Regions from separate parts of the Azospirillum sp. TSO5 genome, predicted to be linked through region 1. Evidence: riboswitches for the same ligand, from Rfam matches in the RefSeq annotation. Region 1 holds a riboswitch; the other holds the start of a gene.
The links. Region 1 has a riboswitch for glycine ahead of TSO5_RS14000 (L-serine ammonia-lyase). Riboswitches for the same ligand answer to the same signal wherever they lie in the genome.
Positions count from the first base shown of each region.

Region 2: linked by a shared signal. The riboswitch ahead of gcvT (glycine cleavage system aminomethyltransferase GcvT) and the one ahead of TSO5_RS14000 (L-serine ammonia-lyase) in region 1 are both predicted to bind glycine.

Region 1 is NZ_LGQY01000046.1:46,676-55,206, forward strand. It holds gene TSO5_RS13975 (MmgE/PrpD family protein) at 1-246, shown strand, start outside; gene TSO5_RS13980 (TetR/AcrR family transcriptional regulator) at 318-971, shown strand; partial or broken gene TSO5_RS33325 (IS5/IS1182 family transposase) at 1,065-1,169, opposite strand; gene TSO5_RS13985 (ISKra4 family transposase) at 1,232-2,605, shown strand; gene TSO5_RS13990 (ELWxxDGT repeat protein) at 2,602-3,519, shown strand; gene glyA (serine hydroxymethyltransferase) at 3,917-5,188, opposite strand; gene TSO5_RS14000 (L-serine ammonia-lyase) at 5,228-6,592, opposite strand; glycine riboswitch at 6,771-6,857, opposite strand; gene cofC (2-phospho-L-lactate guanylyltransferase) at 7,154-7,765, opposite strand; gene cofD (2-phospho-L-lactate transferase) at 7,768-8,531, opposite strand, start outside.
Region 2 is NZ_LGQY01000065.1:19,651-28,181, forward strand. It holds gene gcvPA (aminomethyl-transferring glycine dehydrogenase subunit GcvPA) at 1-1,338, opposite strand, end outside; gene gcvH (glycine cleavage system protein GcvH) at 1,340-1,714, opposite strand; gene gcvT (glycine cleavage system aminomethyltransferase GcvT) at 1,882-2,994, opposite strand; glycine riboswitch at 3,166-3,281, opposite strand; gene TSO5_RS18085 (lipoprotein) at 3,485-4,021, opposite strand; gene ispH (4-hydroxy-3-methylbut-2-enyl diphosphate reductase) at 4,242-5,219, shown strand; gene TSO5_RS18095 (hypothetical protein) at 5,304-5,546, shown strand; gene TSO5_RS18100 (histidinol-phosphate transaminase) at 5,883-6,968, opposite strand; gene TSO5_RS18105 (amino acid ABC transporter ATP-binding protein) at 7,131-7,916, opposite strand; gene TSO5_RS18110 (amino acid ABC transporter permease) at 7,947-8,531, opposite strand, start outside.

The sequences.
Region 1 (8,531 bases):
CTGTGCTGCGCCATCGAGGCGACGCTGGACGACGGCACGGTCCTGACCCGGCGGCAGGACATGACGACCGACGATTTCGCCTTCTCCTGGGACGAGGTCGGCGCGCTGGTCCGCCGCATCGGGGGCGAGACCGGGGTGCCATCCGAGGCCTACGACCGGATCGAAGGCTTCGCCCGTGCCTTGCCCCGCGCGAACATCGGAGATCCCTTGGCGGCCTTCTCCTATTTGCCGCACTCCGCACGCTAGTTTCTCTCGTTAAGCGGGCGGGGAACAGCTAGATCCGGATCAGGAACCAAGAGGTAGGAACGAGGATGGCAATGGCCCGGACGGCGACAGGAAAGAAGACCAGGGTGCAGCGGTCGGAAGAGGTGCGCGATGCGTTGTTCCAGGCCGCAGCCGAAGTGGTCGGCGAATATGGCTACGTCGACGCATCAATCACCCGGATAACCCAGCGGGCCAATCTGGCACAGGGCACATTCTACAACTACTTCGCCTCGCGTCAGGAAATCTTCGACGAGTTGCTGCCGGTGCTCGGCGCCAAGATGCTGGCCCACATCCGCCAGCAGGCCGGCGGCGCCAGAACCTTCCTGGAGAAGGAGGAGCTGTCGTTCCGTGCCTTCTTCTCCTTTCTCAAGCGGATGCCTTATTTCCTGCGCATCCTCAACGAAGCCGAAATCTTTGCGCCCAAGGCGCACCGCCAGCATTTCCGCAACATCACCGCCAGCTACCTGCGCTTCCTGCAGAAGGCCCGCGCCGCCGGCGAGATCGCCGATCTCAGCGACGATTCCCTGGAGCCGCTCATCTACATGCTGGTCGCCACGCGCGGTTATCTTGCCTTGCGTTACACCAACGAGAATGGTGTGGTCAATCTGCCGGAGGAGGCGGTCACAGTCTATCTCCAGCTTCTGTCGAACGGGTTGATTGCGCCAAGTCTCGTGCCCATCAACATTGAGGGCAGAAAAGAGCCTTGATTTCGGGGCGGCCGTGTCCCGCCAGGTGGTGTCCGAGACGTGAGGCCGCCCCGCCGGTGTGCTCTCCATAGCTGTCGCAGGCGGGCCGTCCGTCCTGGCCAGCGCTGACGCGCCCTCCAGATTGGCGCTGCGCCGGGAGAGAGTCGTGTGATCCGGGACTGGCAGTTCCAGGCCGAGCAGACGCATAAGGGAGCCGAGACCGTCGCAAACCTGGGGGGAGAATGGTACGGCGTGTCCGGATGGCCGCGGTCGGGGGCACGATGAAGTGGCGGGTCATGGCTGAGGTCACGGGCGAGGATGGTGCGGTGACGCGTCACGTGATCTCCGAGGGTGAGCGCACCGAAGTCGGTCAGGCGGCGACGCTCGGGCTGAGCTTGGCTGAGGGCAAGGCAACCCTGTCCGGCCTGCAGCGCGTCCTGGTCACCGCCCAGGCCGACACGCACTGTCGCCGCCGTCGCCAGTGCAGCCACTGTGGGGCATTGCGCCCGCTCAAGGACCACCGCACCCGCACATTGGTGTCGCTGTTCGGCACGGTGGAGGTGCGCGCGCCCCGCTTCGGCCCCTGCCACTGTGGTGTGGCCTGCCGGCGCAGCCTGACCCCGGTCGCGGAGATGATGCCCGATCGCTGCACTCCGGAGTACGAACGCGTCCTGGCCGAGATGGGCAGCGCGCTGCCGTACCGGCGGGCGCGGGCGCTGCTGGCCGATCTGCTGCCCTTGGATACGGCTCCGGATGTGGAGACGATCCGCCGGCGCACACTCCAGGTTGGGGCTCGGCTCGAACGGGCGGCGCTGGTTCCGCCGGACGAGGGATCGCCGGCCCCGGCGCGGGCGATCACGCTGGCCATCGACGCGGGGCACGTGAAATCGGTGCGGACCTACCAGATGCGCTCGTTCGAGGTGATGATCGCCCGGGCGGCCAAAGATGAGGGTCAGGAGGTGGTCTTCGGCAGCATGCCGGCCGAGGCTGACCGCCAGGTGAAGCAGCTTCATCACGTCCTGCGCCGTCTGGGAGCGACGGCGAGCACGCCGGTCACCATCCTCAGCGACGGCGCGGAAGGCCCCCGGTCCTTGGCCGGGGCGGCCAGTTGCGGCCCGGTGCGCCACGTCCTCGACTGGTTTCATCTGTCGATGCGGGTCCAGCATGTGGCGCAAGCGGTCAAGGGCTGGACAGCGGCGGAGCCGGCCGCCGCGGAGCGGACGGTGCCCCTGGCCGACGCTGTCTCCCGCGTCCGCTGGCGGCTCTGGCATGGCCAGACCGAGCGGGCGCTGGGCTTGATCGGTGACACCCTGACCGACCTCGACGCCCTGTTGGATACCGCCGACGACCGGCAGGTCCGGAAAGTGGCTACGCTGCTGCGCGCTCTGGAGATCTATGTCGTCGGACAGGCCAACCTGATCATCGACTATGCGGCCGCCCGCGGCCGGGGCGATCCCATCTCCACGGCGACGACCGAAAGCACGGTCCAGCGCCTGCTGCACCGGCGCATGGGCGCCAATCAGCAGATGCGCTGGTCCCCGCGTGGCGCTCACCGCATGCTGAAGGTCCGCACCGCAGTGATGAACGGGACATTCGCCGCGGATCACGCCGCCGCCGAGCCATACGCCGGCCGCCCCTTCCGCCCCGCGGCGTGAAGGCCCCCCAGGTTTGCGACGGTCTCAATGGCCTCACCGATGTAGACGGCGCCCTGTTTTTCGATGCACGGGATGCCGCACATGGTGTCGCTCTCTGGAAAAGCGACGGAACTCCTTCCGGAACCAGGCTTGTCAAGGATTTCATTCCCGGCAGCATCGACCCGGGAGGGCCGTTCGCGCGCGATCCGCGACATTTGACGGCGGTCGGCGACCGACTTTTCCTGACATCGGGGACCGGGGACTTCGAAACATACCTGTGGACGACGGACGGCACTGAAGCCGGCACGATTCCATTGAAGGGCGGCATGGTCACCGACACGCGCGAGGGCTTCGACAACGACCTGGAGGCGATGGGCGGAACGCTCTACTTCAACGCAGGCTTCTCTTTGTGGAGGTCGGATGGCACGGTCGCAGGCACCAGGGAGATCAAGAGCTTCGCACCGATTCCCGGATGGAACCCCAACAGCCTCACCGCGGCTGGCGACACCCTGTTCTTCGCGGCCAATGATGGCCAGCATGGCATGGAACTATGGGCCTCCGACGGAACCGCACAGGGCACCCGTCTGGTCAGGGATGTCAATCCGGGGGCTCCCGGAGCGTCGATCTCCGATATGACGGCGGTGGGCGGGGAACTGTTCTTCAACGCCGACGACGGCCGGGACGGGCGTCAGCTATGGATGAGCGATGGCACCGCCGCTGGTACGCGCATGGTCAAGGACATCGCTTCAGGCCCAGGCTGGACAGCGGCAGGCGATCTCAGTGATGTTGGCGGCCGGCTTGCCTACAGCGCTCTCGATCTTCAACAGAACCGGGTGCTCTTCTCGTTCGATCCGGCTTCCTTGAGTGTCGATCGGATCGGCAGAGCCGATGTCTTGGATGCATCCTACGACCCGAAGGCCATCGTTTCGATTTGAGATGGAGACGGTCGGCACACTGTTCAGCGGAGCCAGCCACGCCCGCATGCGTCGTGACCTTCACGAAAAGGATCCCGGCATCGCGGTGCCTGGACTGGACGATGATCCGCCGGTGGCCGGTTCCGTCGCCGGTACCGGCCGCGTTGGATGCCGTAACAGGCCTTAGCTCAAACTCCGGCTTGGGCAGGCGGCCGTCCCCACAGGGATGGTGTGGCAACGGCGGCCGAGCGGCTCGGCCCCAAGCATCAAGGGGGATAGCCATGCACCACCATGCCGGGATCGATGTCTCGTTGGAACCGAGCGGCGTGTGTGGTTTCACCTCGTCCAAGGCGGTCGGGGGCGCGCTTCGGGCCGACGCCAATTGCAATTGCCGCCGTTTTGCGATGGGCTCCATTCTTCAACGGGCATAGATCGGGAAGGCACGGCAGAGTTCCAGGACGCCTTGGCGGGCGATGGTCTCGGCGGTGCTGTTGTCGTCCGGGTTGCGCGCCAGACCGTCCAGCACGTCGGCGATCAGGGACGCGATGCGGGCAAACTCGGCCGCTTCGAACCCGCGCGTGGTGCCGGCCGGCGTTCCCAGCCGGATGCCGGAGGTGATAGCGGGTTTTTGCAAATCGAAAGGGATGCCGTTCTTGTTGCAGGTGAGATGCGCGCGCTCGAGGCTGGCCTCCGCCGCCTTGCCGGTCACCCCGTGGGAGTGCAGGTCAACAAGGACCAGATGGGTGTCGGTGCCACCGGTGACGAGATCGTAGCCCCGCGCCTTCAGCGTCTCGGCCAGAACCCGCGCGTTGGTCACCACCTGGGCGGCATAGGTCCTGAACTCCGGCATCAACGCTTCGCCGAACGCGACGGCCTTGGCGGCGATGATGTGCATCAGCGGCCCGCCCTGGAGGCCAGGGAACACGGCCGAATTGATCTTCTCCGCCATTGCCTCGTCATTGCACAGGATGATTCCGCCGCGCGGCCCGCGCAGCGTCTTGTGCGTGGTCGACGTCACGACATGAGCGTGCGACAGCGGGTTTGGATGGACGCCGCCGGCGACGAGACCAGCGACATGCGCCATATCCACCATCAGGTAAGCACCGACGCGATCCGCAATGGCCCGGAAGCGGGCAAAGTCGATGACCCGCGGAACGGCTGATCCGCCTGCGATGATCAGCTTTGGACGATGTTCGGTCGCCAGCGCTTCGACCTCAACATAGTCGATCAGGCAATCGTCCCGGCGCACGCCGTAGGACACCGCCTTGAACCATTTTCCCGACAGCGTCGGGCGCGCACCGTGCGTGAGATGGCCGCCGGCCTCCAGCGACATGCCGAGGATGGTGTCGCCCGGCTGGAGGAGCGCCAGCAGCACCGCTCCGTTGGCTTGCGCCCCGGAATGCGGCTGAACGTTGGCGTAGCCGCAGCCGAACAGTTGCTTGACGCGGTCGATTGCCGTCCGTTCGATGGTGTCGGCGTGCTCACAGCCGCCGTAATAGCGGTGGCCGGGATAGCCTTCGGCGTACTTGTTCGTCAGAACCGTTCCCATCGCCTGCATGACCGCCGGCGAGACGATGTTCTCCGAGGCGATCAGCTCAATCTGATCGCGCTGCCGCTTCAGTTCCGCCTGGATCGCTGCGGACACAACCGGGTCGTCCGTGCCAAGGGCACGGTCAAAAAGGCCAGTCATTGTGGAGTCTCCCGAAAGCCGGCAAGCCGGCGGTTGTTCTCAGCAGGCGACGACGTTCACGGCCAGTCCGCCCAGGCTGGTTTCTTTGTATTTAGAGCGCATGTCCTCACCGGTTTGGCGCATGGTCTCGATGACGGCGTCGAGCGGCACGAGATGCGTTCCGTCGCCGCGCAACGCGAGGCGTGCCGCGTTGATCGCCTTCACCGCACCCATCGTGTTGCGTTCGATGCACGGCACCTGGACCAAGCCACGCACCGGGTCGCAGGTCAGGCCGAGATTGTGTTCCATGCCGATTTCGGCGGCGTTCTCGACCTGCTCGGCGGTACCGCCGAGGACGGCGGCCAGCGCGCCGGCCGCCATCGAACAGGCGACTCCAACCTCTCCCTGACACCCCATTTCGGCCGCAGAGATCGAAGCCCGCTTCTTGTACAGCGCGCCGATGGCGGCCGCCGTCAGGAGGAAGGTTCGGGAGTCGTTGCGGTTCGCGCCGGGGTGAAACGTCTCGTAGTATTTGAGAACGGCCGGGATGATGCCGGCAGCCCCGTTGGTCGGGGCCGTGACGATGCGCCCGCCGGCCGCGTTCTCCTCGTTGACCGCGAGGGCGTAAAGGCTGACCCAATCGAGCGCGTGCAACGGATCGGCGAGCTGGTTCCCGGCGGCGCACAGGGCGCGGAACAGACCCGGTGCCCGGCGTCGGACGTTGAGCCCGCCCGGCAATATCCCTTCGCTGCCGCAGCCACGTTCGATGCTCGCCATCATGGCGTCGCGGACCCGGTCAAGGAAAGCAAAGGTTTCGGTGTCGTCACGCCGCGAACGCTCGTTCTCCAGCATGATCTCCGCAATGGACCGTCCGGTCCGCCGTCCGCAATCCAGCAGTTCCGCCGCCGACGCGAACGGGTGGGGGGTCCGCAAGTTGTGGTCGGCCGCCGGCTGCAGGGCGTCGTCGCGACAGACGATGGCGCCGCCCCCGACCGAGCAGTATTCGCGCTCGAGAAGCGGGACGGCGCGATCAAAGGCTTTCAGGCGCATGCCGTTCGGATGTGCGTCGAGGATCTGGTCGTAGCGGAAGACAAGGTGTTCTTCTTCACGGAAGGGGATGGGGAACCGTCCACCGATCGGCAGAAGCCCACTGCTGCGGATCTGTTCAACGATGAGGTCGACCGCATCCGGATCGACGGTGTCGGGAAGGCACCCGGACAATCCCAACAGGACCGCGATGTCGGTGCGATGTCCCTTGCCGGTCAGCGCAAGAGAGCCGGACAGTTCCACGGATACTGCGGTCACCCTCGTCGCCTCGTCGGAGGCAAGCAGCTCCGTTACGAACCGATGCGCCGCCCGCATCGGGCCAACTGTGTGCGAACTCGATGGCCCGATGCCGATCGAAAAACATTCGGTAACGCTGATCGGGGCGTCCGATACCGAACGGAGAGGTTTTCCGGATGCTGATGTGGTGTTTGCGTTCGACAAGGCGCTCCTCCTGACGTGGCCCTTGCAGCCAGTCGATTTGGTGCCCCTCTGTCTTTTCGCCTGAGAGCGTTATCCCGTCGGCGGACGCAGAATGCGCCTCTTTCCAGAGATCGTATACATCGTCGCGGTCCTTTTGCCTGAGAGTTTCCGGGGCGGTTGCTCCTTCGGCGCCGGCGTGGCCGGTCTCTCCCGCGCGATGTTGGCCTGATGGCCCGGCTTTTCTCTTGAAGTGTCGTCCGTTGACAGCGCGGATCGCAAGGCCAAGCTGCTTTGTTGGTTGCGGCCTACGTCAACGGGTGCATACAAACCGTATTTCTGATAAATTGGCTGGTCAAGCATTTTCTCCGCCACAGAATTCCAGATACCGCGCCCGCCCCGGATGTCGCCGCGCAGCGTCGCCTGAATGCCGGCTCCGTTGCGTGCGGGCGCGTCCCAAGTGCCGCTCCCGATCGCATGAATTTTCGAGCCGACCACTGCTCCAGGGGAAGCTCGTTGGGGCTACCTCCATGTCCGCGCACGCCAGCCGATAAGGTCCTCCGGACGATCAATGTCGAAGGCGAGGTCCGGATCGCGACGGATCACCGTGGACAACCCCGCCTGCTCGGCAGCCCCGCGGTGAAGCTGAAGGCTGCCCGCACCGTAGGAGTATCGTTCCAGGGCCGGTGGGGTCTGGAACAGCAGGTTCGTTCCGAAACCCGTGCGATCGGAGACCAAGACGCAACGCGTTTCGGCCCGGCTGCGATGGTCCGCGATCACGCGCCGGATGGCCGATGCTGTTGCCAGCGGGAGATCGACAGGCAGGATGAGAACGCCGGTCGCTCCGCGGCCGCGGGCCACGCGGCTCGCCTGTTCCAGCGCGCCGTTGAGGTCGCAGCCCGGTTCCTCGGGCAGCGCAACCATGGAGCGACGGGCGGCAAGCGTTAGAACCTCCTCACTGCGGCTGACCACGATCGTCGCGCTCGTCCCCGCCAGTTCCTCCGCCACCGCCAGGGTGCGCCGCAGGAACATCCCGTTGAGAGTGCGCCTTTCTTCGGGCGAGAGCAGAGGGCGAAGCCGGCTCTTGCCCTCCTCCAGCGGCTTCACCGGTACGATCACCGTGAGGCAGCGCATGGTCACACTCCCCGCACCGCCGCGAGGCAGTCTCGGGCCAGACGCTCCTTGTCGTCGTGATCGCGCATGATGGTGCGGGTGACGACCGGCCGGATGCCGAGCCGCGCGATGTCGGCCGTCAGCCCTCCGTCCGCCTCGTCGATGACGAGCGCATCGATCAGGCCTTCGTAGAAGCGCGCGACGGAAACCGGCGACACCTCCTGTCCGAGTTCCCGCAAAATCTTGGCCGCCGGCCCCTTGATGGCTTGCCCCCCGACGATGGGCGACACGGCGGCCACGGGAGAGCGCCGGCCTTCCAGCCAGCCGCGGACGGCGGGCATCGCCAGCATGGGGCCGATCGACAGGTATGGGTTTGAAGGGCAGAGAACGACGCCCTCCAGGTCCGGCCGTTCCATCAGATCGAGGAAGGACGGGGACGGACGCGCGCCCTGCCCTCCCGCATACTCAAGGGAGTCCAGTGTCGGCTCGCAGCGCAGACGGACGAAATAGTCCTGGAAAGGCAGCGTCCGACCGCCGGAAACGATCATGGTGCGCACGGGATCGTCGCTCATCGGTAAGACGGGATGGGCAATGGCCAGTCGGCGGGCCAGGGCGGCCGTCACCGCGCTCAGGCTCTCCCCGGCCGAAAGCCGGCGCGTGCGCTCGATGTGCGTTGCCAGATCGCCGTCGCCGAGCTGGAACCACGTCTCCCCGCCCAGGCGGCCAAGCGCCGCCATGAAGGACCAGGACTCGCCGGCCAACCCCCAGCCGGTTTCCGGATTGGCGA
Region 2 (8,531 bases), on a different contig from region 1:
CAGAACCTCGGTCAAGGCGGCCACGAAGGCGTCCATGTCGGAGTCGGTGTTGGTTTCGGTGACGGCGACCAGCAGGAGGTCTTCCATCTCGCCCGGATAGAGGCGCGAGACCGGGACACCGCCGAGGATGCGCCGCTTGGCCAGTTCCTCGACCACCGCGGCGGCTGGCTTCGGCAGCTTCACGGTGAATTCGTTGAAGAAGCCGTCGTTCAGCACCTCGACACCCGGAACCGCCGCCAGCTTGTCGGCCATCTGGACCGCCTTGGCGTGGTTCAGCTGGGCCAACTGCGTGATCCCCGCCTCGCCCAGCAGACTGACATGGATCGAGAAGGCCAGCGCGCACAGGCCGGAGTTGGTGCAGATGTTCGAGGTCGCCTTCTCGCGGCGGATGTGCTGCTCGCGGGTGGAGAGCGTCAGCACGAAACCGCGGCGGCCATCGGCGTCCACCGTCTCGCCGCACAGGCGGCCCGGCATCTGGCGAACATATTTGTCCTTCACCGCGAACAGCCCGACATAGGGGCCGCCGAAGTTCAGCGCGTTGCCGAAGGACTGGCCTTCCGCCGCGACGATGTCGGCACCCATGTCGCCCGGCGGTGTCAGCAGGCCGAGCGACAGCGCTTCCGTCACCACGACGATCAGCAGCGCGCCCTTGGCCTGGCAGGCGGCGGCCAGATCGGTGTAGTCGCGGACATGGCCGAACACGTCGGGATTCTGCACGACGACGCAGGAGGTCTTGTCGTCGACCAGCGCCAGCAGATCCTCGCCACCAGTCGGGGCGGCCGGCAGGGCCACCGCCTCGAAGCCGATGAAGCGGGCGTCGGTGGTGGTCACGTCGCGGTAGTGCGGGTGCAGGCCGCCGGACAGGATCGCCTTCTTCCGCCGGGTGACGCGGTTGGCCATCATCACCGCCTCGGCGCAGGAGGTGGCGCCGTCATACATCGAGGCGTTGGCCACATCCATGCCGGTCAGCAGCGCGACTTGGGTCTGGAATTCGAACAGGACCTGCAGCGTGCCCTGGCTCACCTCCGGCTGGTACGGCGTGTAGGCGGTCAGGAACTCGCCGCGCTGGACCAGATGGTCGACGGTGGCCGGCACATGGTGGCGGTAGGCGCCAGCGCCGAGGAAGCTCGGCACCGATCCCGCCGGCAGGTTCTTCGCCGCCATCGAGCCAAGCAGCCGTTCGACCTCAAGCTCGCCCATATGGTTGGGCAAGCCCCCGATCGGGCCGGCCAGTTGGGCCGCCTTTGGAACATCGCGGAACAGGTCTTCGACCGATGTTGCGCGGACGGCCTCCAGCATCGACTGCCGGTCGGCCTCGGTCAGGGGCAGATAGCGCATGTTAGTGGGATTCCTCCACGAAGGCCTTGTAGGCCGATTCGTCCATCAAGCCATCGAGCTCGGAGGCGTCCTTCAACTGGACCTTGAAGAACCAGCCATCAGTCTCGGCGGCGCTGTTGACCATCGACGGGTCATCGACCAGGGCCTGGTTGGCTTCCACCACGGTGCCGGAGACCGGGGCGTACACGTCGCTGGCGGCCTTCACCGATTCGACGACGGCGGCTTCCTTGCCCTGCTCCAGCACGCGGCCGGCCTCGGGCAGTTCGACGAACACCACGTCGCCCAGCTGGCTCTGCGCGAAGTCGGTGACGCCGACGGTGGCGACATCGCCATCGACCTGAACCCACTCGTGGTCCTTGGTGAATTTCTTGCTCATCGGAAGGGTTCCCTGTTCCTGAAAATCGTTCGTTGGCAGGTGGTTCAAGACTTCTCGGAACCGTCATCCCCGCGAAGGCGGGGATCCAGGCGTTACCGAAACAGCCGCTCCAGCGGACCTGGATCCCCGCCTTCGCGGGGATGACGGCCGAGAGTGGTGCTGCTCCGTCAGCCCCGGTAATAGCGTTGCGGCACGAAAGGCGTGGCGGCGACGCGGGCGGGCAGCGGCTTGCCGCGCACCATCAGCGTCAGCGGCGTGCCAACCGCGGAATTCGCGATGTCGACATAGCCCATGGCGACCGGCGCGCCAGCGGTCGGGCCGAAGCCGCCGCTGGTGACCTCGCCGATGCGATTGCCGTTCGCGTCCTGGATTTCGGTGTGCTCGCGGGCCGGCTGGCGGCCTTCCGGCTGGATGCCGACGCGGCGGCGCGTGGCGCCCTCGGTCAGTTGCCGGTGGATGATGTCATAACCGGGGAAGCCACCCTCGGCGCGGCGGCGCTTCGGCAGCGTCCATTCCAGCGCCCCTTCGACCGGCGTCGTAGTGGTGTCGATGTCGTGGCCGTAGAGGCAGAGCCCGGCCTCCAGCCGCAGCGAGTCGCGGGCGCCCAACCCGATCGCCTCGACCTCCGACTCGCCCAGCAGCGCCCGGGCGATCATCTCGGCATCGCCCTTGTCGCAGGAGATCTCGTAGCCGTCCTCGCCGGTGTAGCCGGAGCGGGTCAGGATCACCGGCACGCCCTTGAAGGTGGCGGACAGGTAGCTCATGAACTTCATGGTGGCGGCTTCCGGCACGAAGCGGGCCATCACCTCGGCCGCCATCGGTCCCTGGAGCGCCATCAGCGCCAGATCGTCCAGCAGCTCGACCTCGGCCTTGCCGGCCAGCTTCTCGCGCAGCTGGGCGACGTCCTGCTCCTTGCAGGCGGCATTCACCACCAGGAACAGGTGGTCGCCGGCATTGGTCACCATCAGGTCGTCGAGGATGCCGCCCTGTTCGTTCAGGAACAGCGTATAGCGCATGCGGCCTTGCGCCAGCCCCTTGATGTCGCCGGGAACCAGCGTTTCCAGGGCGGCGGCGGGATCGGTGCCGGTCAGGCGGACCTGCCCCATGTGGGACACGTCGAACAGCCCGGCCTTTTCGCGGGTGTGCTGGTGCTCCTTCAGGATGCCCAGTGGATACTGCACCGGCATGTCATAGCCGGCGAAAGGCACCATGCGGGCGCCAAGCTCGACATGGAGCGCGTGCAGCGGAGTGGTCTTGAGAGCGGTTGCGGCCTCGGTCACGCGCGGGTCCTCCGACAAGGTTTCAGCGCCCGCATCGGGATCGATGCAGGAAGCTGCCCCCTCTGTCTTGGACCTGAGAGATTCACCGCCGTCCGGTCGAGCCGGACACCCGGTTTACTCCTTCGGTGAGTCGCGGCGACTGGGCGCCGAGGCTGCTTTCCAGAGTTGCCTTATCCCCTTGCGGTCCTTTTGCCTGAGAGTTTCCGGGGGCGGTTGCTCCTTCGGCGCCGCCTGAGAACCTGTCGATTTACGACAAGCTCAAAAGCGATCTCTCCCGCGAGGGATCATCGGCGTGATGGCGGCACACTGTCGCGATTAGACAGGTTTGTCAATCAGCGGATCCGGTGCCAAGCCCGCGCTCTCGTCGGCCGTCATCCCCGCGAAGGCGGGGATCCAGGCTTCCAGGTCAAGCGTTTGATGCGGCTGGATTCCCGCCTTCGCGGGAATGACGGCAAAAAGGGCAACGATCAGGCACCGATCAACAGCGACCTTACTTCTTCATCTGCGTCCGATTGAAGTTCAGCTGCTCCGGCGTCAGTTGGAAGCCGAGATAGATCTTCCAGTCCTTGGCGTTGGCGTCCTTGGGCAGCGGGATCTTCGGGGTCAGCTCCTCGCGGGTGCCGGCGCGCGGCTGGCCGGGGACGAAGGTCACGTCGGTGTCGAAATAGGCCTTCGACACCAGCGTGTCGTCCGGCTGGGCCAATGCTACGAAATACTGGTACTTGGCGGTGTTGCCCTGAAGGGCCGGGCCGCGCTCGGCCACCAGATAGACGTTCACGTTCACCGTGACGCCGCTGCTGGTGTAGTCGCAGTTGCCGGTGAAATCGACCAGGGCGGCGCGCGACTCCAGATCGGTCAGATCCTTGCCGCCGGGACGGAAGACCGTCACTTCCTGCAGGTCGCGGACGATGTTGACCTTCGGGCAGGCCAGCGCCGCCTCCGACGGATTCGTCGGCCCGAGCCCCATGCCGGAGCAGCCGGAAAGCACCAGCACGGCCCCGGCCGCGAGCAGCGCAGGGCGGCCCATCCCAAAGAGGGACGCCAGCGGGCTTTTCCGGGCGGGGGTTCCTATATTACGGTCGCGGCGGTCCATCGGTTAGGCCTGATCGGTTGACGGGCTGTTGGACCGCGACTTTAGTGTCCCAGCTTGACCGGCACAAGACCGCGCGGCGGTTCTATCCCTTGTGACCGTCTGGCGCAGGACCACCTAAGGGCGACCCACTCCACGCAAGGGCGGTACAGCGCATATGACCACGACCTCTCCCCAGGCCACCCGGGCCTTGACGATCCTGCTGGCGGCGCCGCGCGGCTTCTGCGCCGGGGTGGACCGGGCGATCCAGATCGTCGAGACGGCGCTCGACCGCTATGGGGCGCCGGTCTATGTCCGGCACGAGATCGTCCATAACCGCTTCGTGGTCGAAAGCCTGGAAGCCAAGGGCGCCGTCTTCGTCGACGAACTGACCGAGGTGCCGGACGGCCGCCCGGTGGTCTTCTCCGCCCATGGCGTGCCGAAATCGGTGCCGCAGGCGGCCGAGGCGCGCGGGCTGTTCTATCTCGACGCCACCTGCCCGCTGGTCAGCAAGGTGCATCGCGAGGCCGAACGGCATTTCGACGAAGGCAAGCAGATCGTCCTGATCGGCCATGCCGGCCACCCGGAGGTGATCGGCACCATGGGCCAGCTGCCCGACGGCGCCGTGGTGCTGGTGGAGACGGTGGCCGACGTGGCGACGCTGGAGGTCCGCGACCCGGAAAACCTCGCCTACGCCACCCAGACGACCCTGTCGGTCGATGAGACGACGGAGATTCTGGCCGCGCTCCAGGCCCGTTTCCCCGCCATCGCCGGACCGAAGAAGGAAGACATCTGCTACGCCACCACCAACCGTCAGGCGGCGGTGAAGGCCATCGCGCCGAAGGTGGACGCGCTGCTGGTGCTGGGGGCGCCGAACTCCTCCAACTCCAAGCGGCTGGTGGAGGTGGCGAAGACCCATGGCTGCCCGGCCGCCCAACTGGTCCAGCGCGCCGACGACATCGATTGGAACGCGCTGTCCGGCGTCGCCCGCCTCGGCATCACCGCCGGTGCATCGGCGCCGGAAGTGCTGGTGGAGGAGGTCATCGAGGCCGCCCGCGCCCGTTTCGACGTGACGGTGGAGGAGTTGCGCACGGCGACGGAGAACATCGTCTTCAAGCTGCCGCGGGCGTTATCGGTGGAGCGGGAGGCCGTTTGACGGCGCCGGAACCCGGTCGCGGGGCGGCGCGTTGCTTCAGGCGGAGCGCATGCTCCGCCGTGACGAGCGTGAGGTGAAGCCTTGGTGGGTTGGATCATTCGGACGCTGGTGCTGTGCTTCGTCGTCGGCTTCGTGCTGTCGTTCCTGCACATCGATCCGGCCAGCATCCTGACGAACAGCTGGCAGACGGTGCAGGACATCGCCGCACTGATGATCGACGCCGGCCGCTGGGCCCTGCCCTACATCCTGATCGGCGCCGTCATCGTGGTGCCGCTGTCGGTGGTCGGGCTGGTCCTGCGCTGGAATCGCACACGCCCGCCCTCGTAGGCGTTGCCGTCCAAAACGCGGACAAAAAAACAGGAGGCACCGGAACCGGGGCCTCCTGTGAAACAGGGAGGGTTAGAGACAGTCAAAGGTCTACGCCCATCCACCCCCTCCCGCCTTGATGCAGGTCAACGGACAGGCACTTTCCGTCACCCCCCGGCCGAAAAGAAAAAGCCGGAGACATCCATGCGGATGCTCCGGCTCAGTGATACAGGGAGGGTTAGAGACAAGAAGGACCTTATCCGGAAACGCATAGACCGTTCGTTGATCTGCATCAAAAGAGGCGAAAATCCGTGCGTTCTGTTCGCGTCGTTCCGTCGCAGCCTCCGGCCGGCCTGATCAACCGAGAATCTCCGCCAGAGCCACCACCAGCGCCTTGTTCTCCTCCTCGCGACCGATGGTGATGCGCAGGCAATCGGACAGACCATACTCGGTCACCGGCTTCACCAGGATGCCACGGCGGGCGAGATGGTCGATGACCGCCTGGGTGCCGAGCGACGGATCGGTCGGCACGCGGGCCAGCACGAAGTTGCAGACGCTGGGATAGACGCGCAGCCCCACCCGCTCCAACTCGCGCGACAGCCAGGGCAGCCACCGCGCATTGTGGGCGAAGGTCGCCTCCTCATGCTCCGCATCGCTGAGAGCGGCGGCGGCGGTCAGTTGGGCGGGCAGCGAGACGTTGAAGGCGCCGCGGATGGCGTTCACCGCCTCGATCACCGTGGCGGGACCATAACCCCAGCCGACCCGCAAACCCGCCAGCCCGTGCATCTTGGAGAATGTGCGGATCAGCAGGACATTGTCCGAATTCTCGACGATCTCCGTGCCATCGCTGTAGTCCGGCATCCGGCAATAATCGGCATAGGCCGAATCCAGCACCAGCAGTGTGGTGGACGGCAAACCGGCGCGCAGTCGCTGCACCGCCTCGGCCGGAATGTAGGTGCCGGTCGGGTTGTTGGGGTTGGCGAGGAAACAGATCTTCGTGCGCTCGCTGGCGCGGTCGATCATCGCCTCCACATCCACCACCATGTCGCGCTCCGCGGCCACGACTGCGGTTGCCCCGGCGGCGCGGATCGCCTTGAGGAATCCGCGATAGCCCCGCTCGTGGCACAGAACCTCGTCACCGGGACCGGCGAAGGCCTGGGCGACCAGATGGATCAGTTCCTCCGACCCGGCGGTGCAGACGATGCGGTCGGCGTCGATGGAATGACGGCGCGCGATGGCGTGGCGCAGCGGCTCCTGATCCCAGTCGGGATAGCAATGGATGCGCGTGGCCGCTTCGCAATAGGCGTCCAGCGCCAGCGGGCTGGGTCCGAGCGGATTGTGGGTCAGCGACAGGTCGATCCACCGGCGGCCGTCGCGAGGCGGGCGAGCGGGACGGTACGGCTTGATCTGGCCAACGCTGGGACGGGGGCTAAGCAGGTCCATAACCTCGGTCTCCGTAAGCGGATCGGTCGAACAGCACGTCGGGCGACCGATTGAACCGCAAACTGGTGCGCGACGCCACAGGACATTGCGTCGCGCACCCCAACTCGAGGTGTTTTATTTCCAAATAGCAGGCCGGACGGAAGCGCCGGCCTGCTGCCCGGATCAGTGGTTTAGAATTTGGCTGAGGAAGAGGCGCGTGCGCTCCGACTTGGGGTTGGAGAAGAACGCGTCCGGCGTGTCCTGCTCCACGATCTCGCCGCGGTCCATGAAGATGACGCGGTCGGCGACCGACTTGGCGAAGCCCATCTCGTGCGTCACGCACAGCATGGTCATGCCGTCCTCGGCCAGCCCGATCATGACGTCCAGCACCTCCTTGACCATTTCGGGGTCAAGCGCGGAGGTCGGCTCGTCGAACAGCATCACCTTCGGGCTCATGCACAGCGACCGCGCGATGGCGACGCGCTGCTGCTGACCGCCCGACAGCTGGCCGGGATACTTCTTGGCCTGTTCGGCGATGCGCACCCGCGTCAGGTAGCTCATCGCCCGCTCTTCCGCCTCCGCCTTCGGCATCTTGCGGACCCAGATCGGGGCGAGCGTGCAGTTCTCCAGCACGGTCAGATGCGGGAACAGGTTGAAGTGCTGGAACACCATGCCGACTTCGCGGCGAACCAGCTCGATGTTCTTCAGGTTGTTGGTCAGCTCGATCCCGTCGATGACGATCGTGCCCTTCTGATGCTCCTCAAGCCGGTTCAGGCAGCGGATCATCGTCGATTTGCCCGACCCCGACGGGCCGCAGACGACGATACGCTCGCCCTTCTGTACGTTGAGGTTGATGTTCTTCAGGACGTGGAACTCGCCGTACCACTTGTTGACGCCCGTGCAGCGGATGATCTCCTCGCCGCTGAGGGTGTGCTTCGGCTTGGTGCCCTGGGACATGGCCTGGGACATGGGTCTTGCTTCTCCCTTGACGGCGTTGATCTAGCGGCGATGGCCGCGGTTCAGGTCGCGTTCCAGCTTCTGGCTGTATTTCGACATGCTGAAGCAGAAGATCCAGTAGATCACGCCGATGAACAGATAGGCCTCGCGGTAGAAACCGCGCCAGGACGGGTCGGACAGCGCGGCCTTCGCGGTGCCGAGCAGGTCGTACAGGCCGATGATGATGACGAGCGAGGTGTCCTTGAAGAAGCTGATGAAGGTGTTCACCAGCGGCGGGATGGCGATGGCCAGCGCCTGCGGCAGGATGATCTTGCGCATCTTCTGCCAATAGCCGAGCCCCAGCCCGTCCGCCGCCTCGTACTGCCCCTTCGGGATCGCCTGCAGGCCGCCGCGGATCGCTTCCGCCATATAGGCGGCGGCGAACATGATGAAGGCGATCTGCGCACGCAGCAGCTTGTCGACGGAAACGCCGTTCGGCAGGAACAGCGGCAGCATCACCGACGCCATGAACAGCAGGCTGATCAGCGGCACGCCGCGGATCAGTTCGATGTAGGTGACGCACAGCACCTTCACCGCCGGCATGTTCGACCGCCGGCCCAGAGCCAGCAGGATCGACACCGGAAAGGC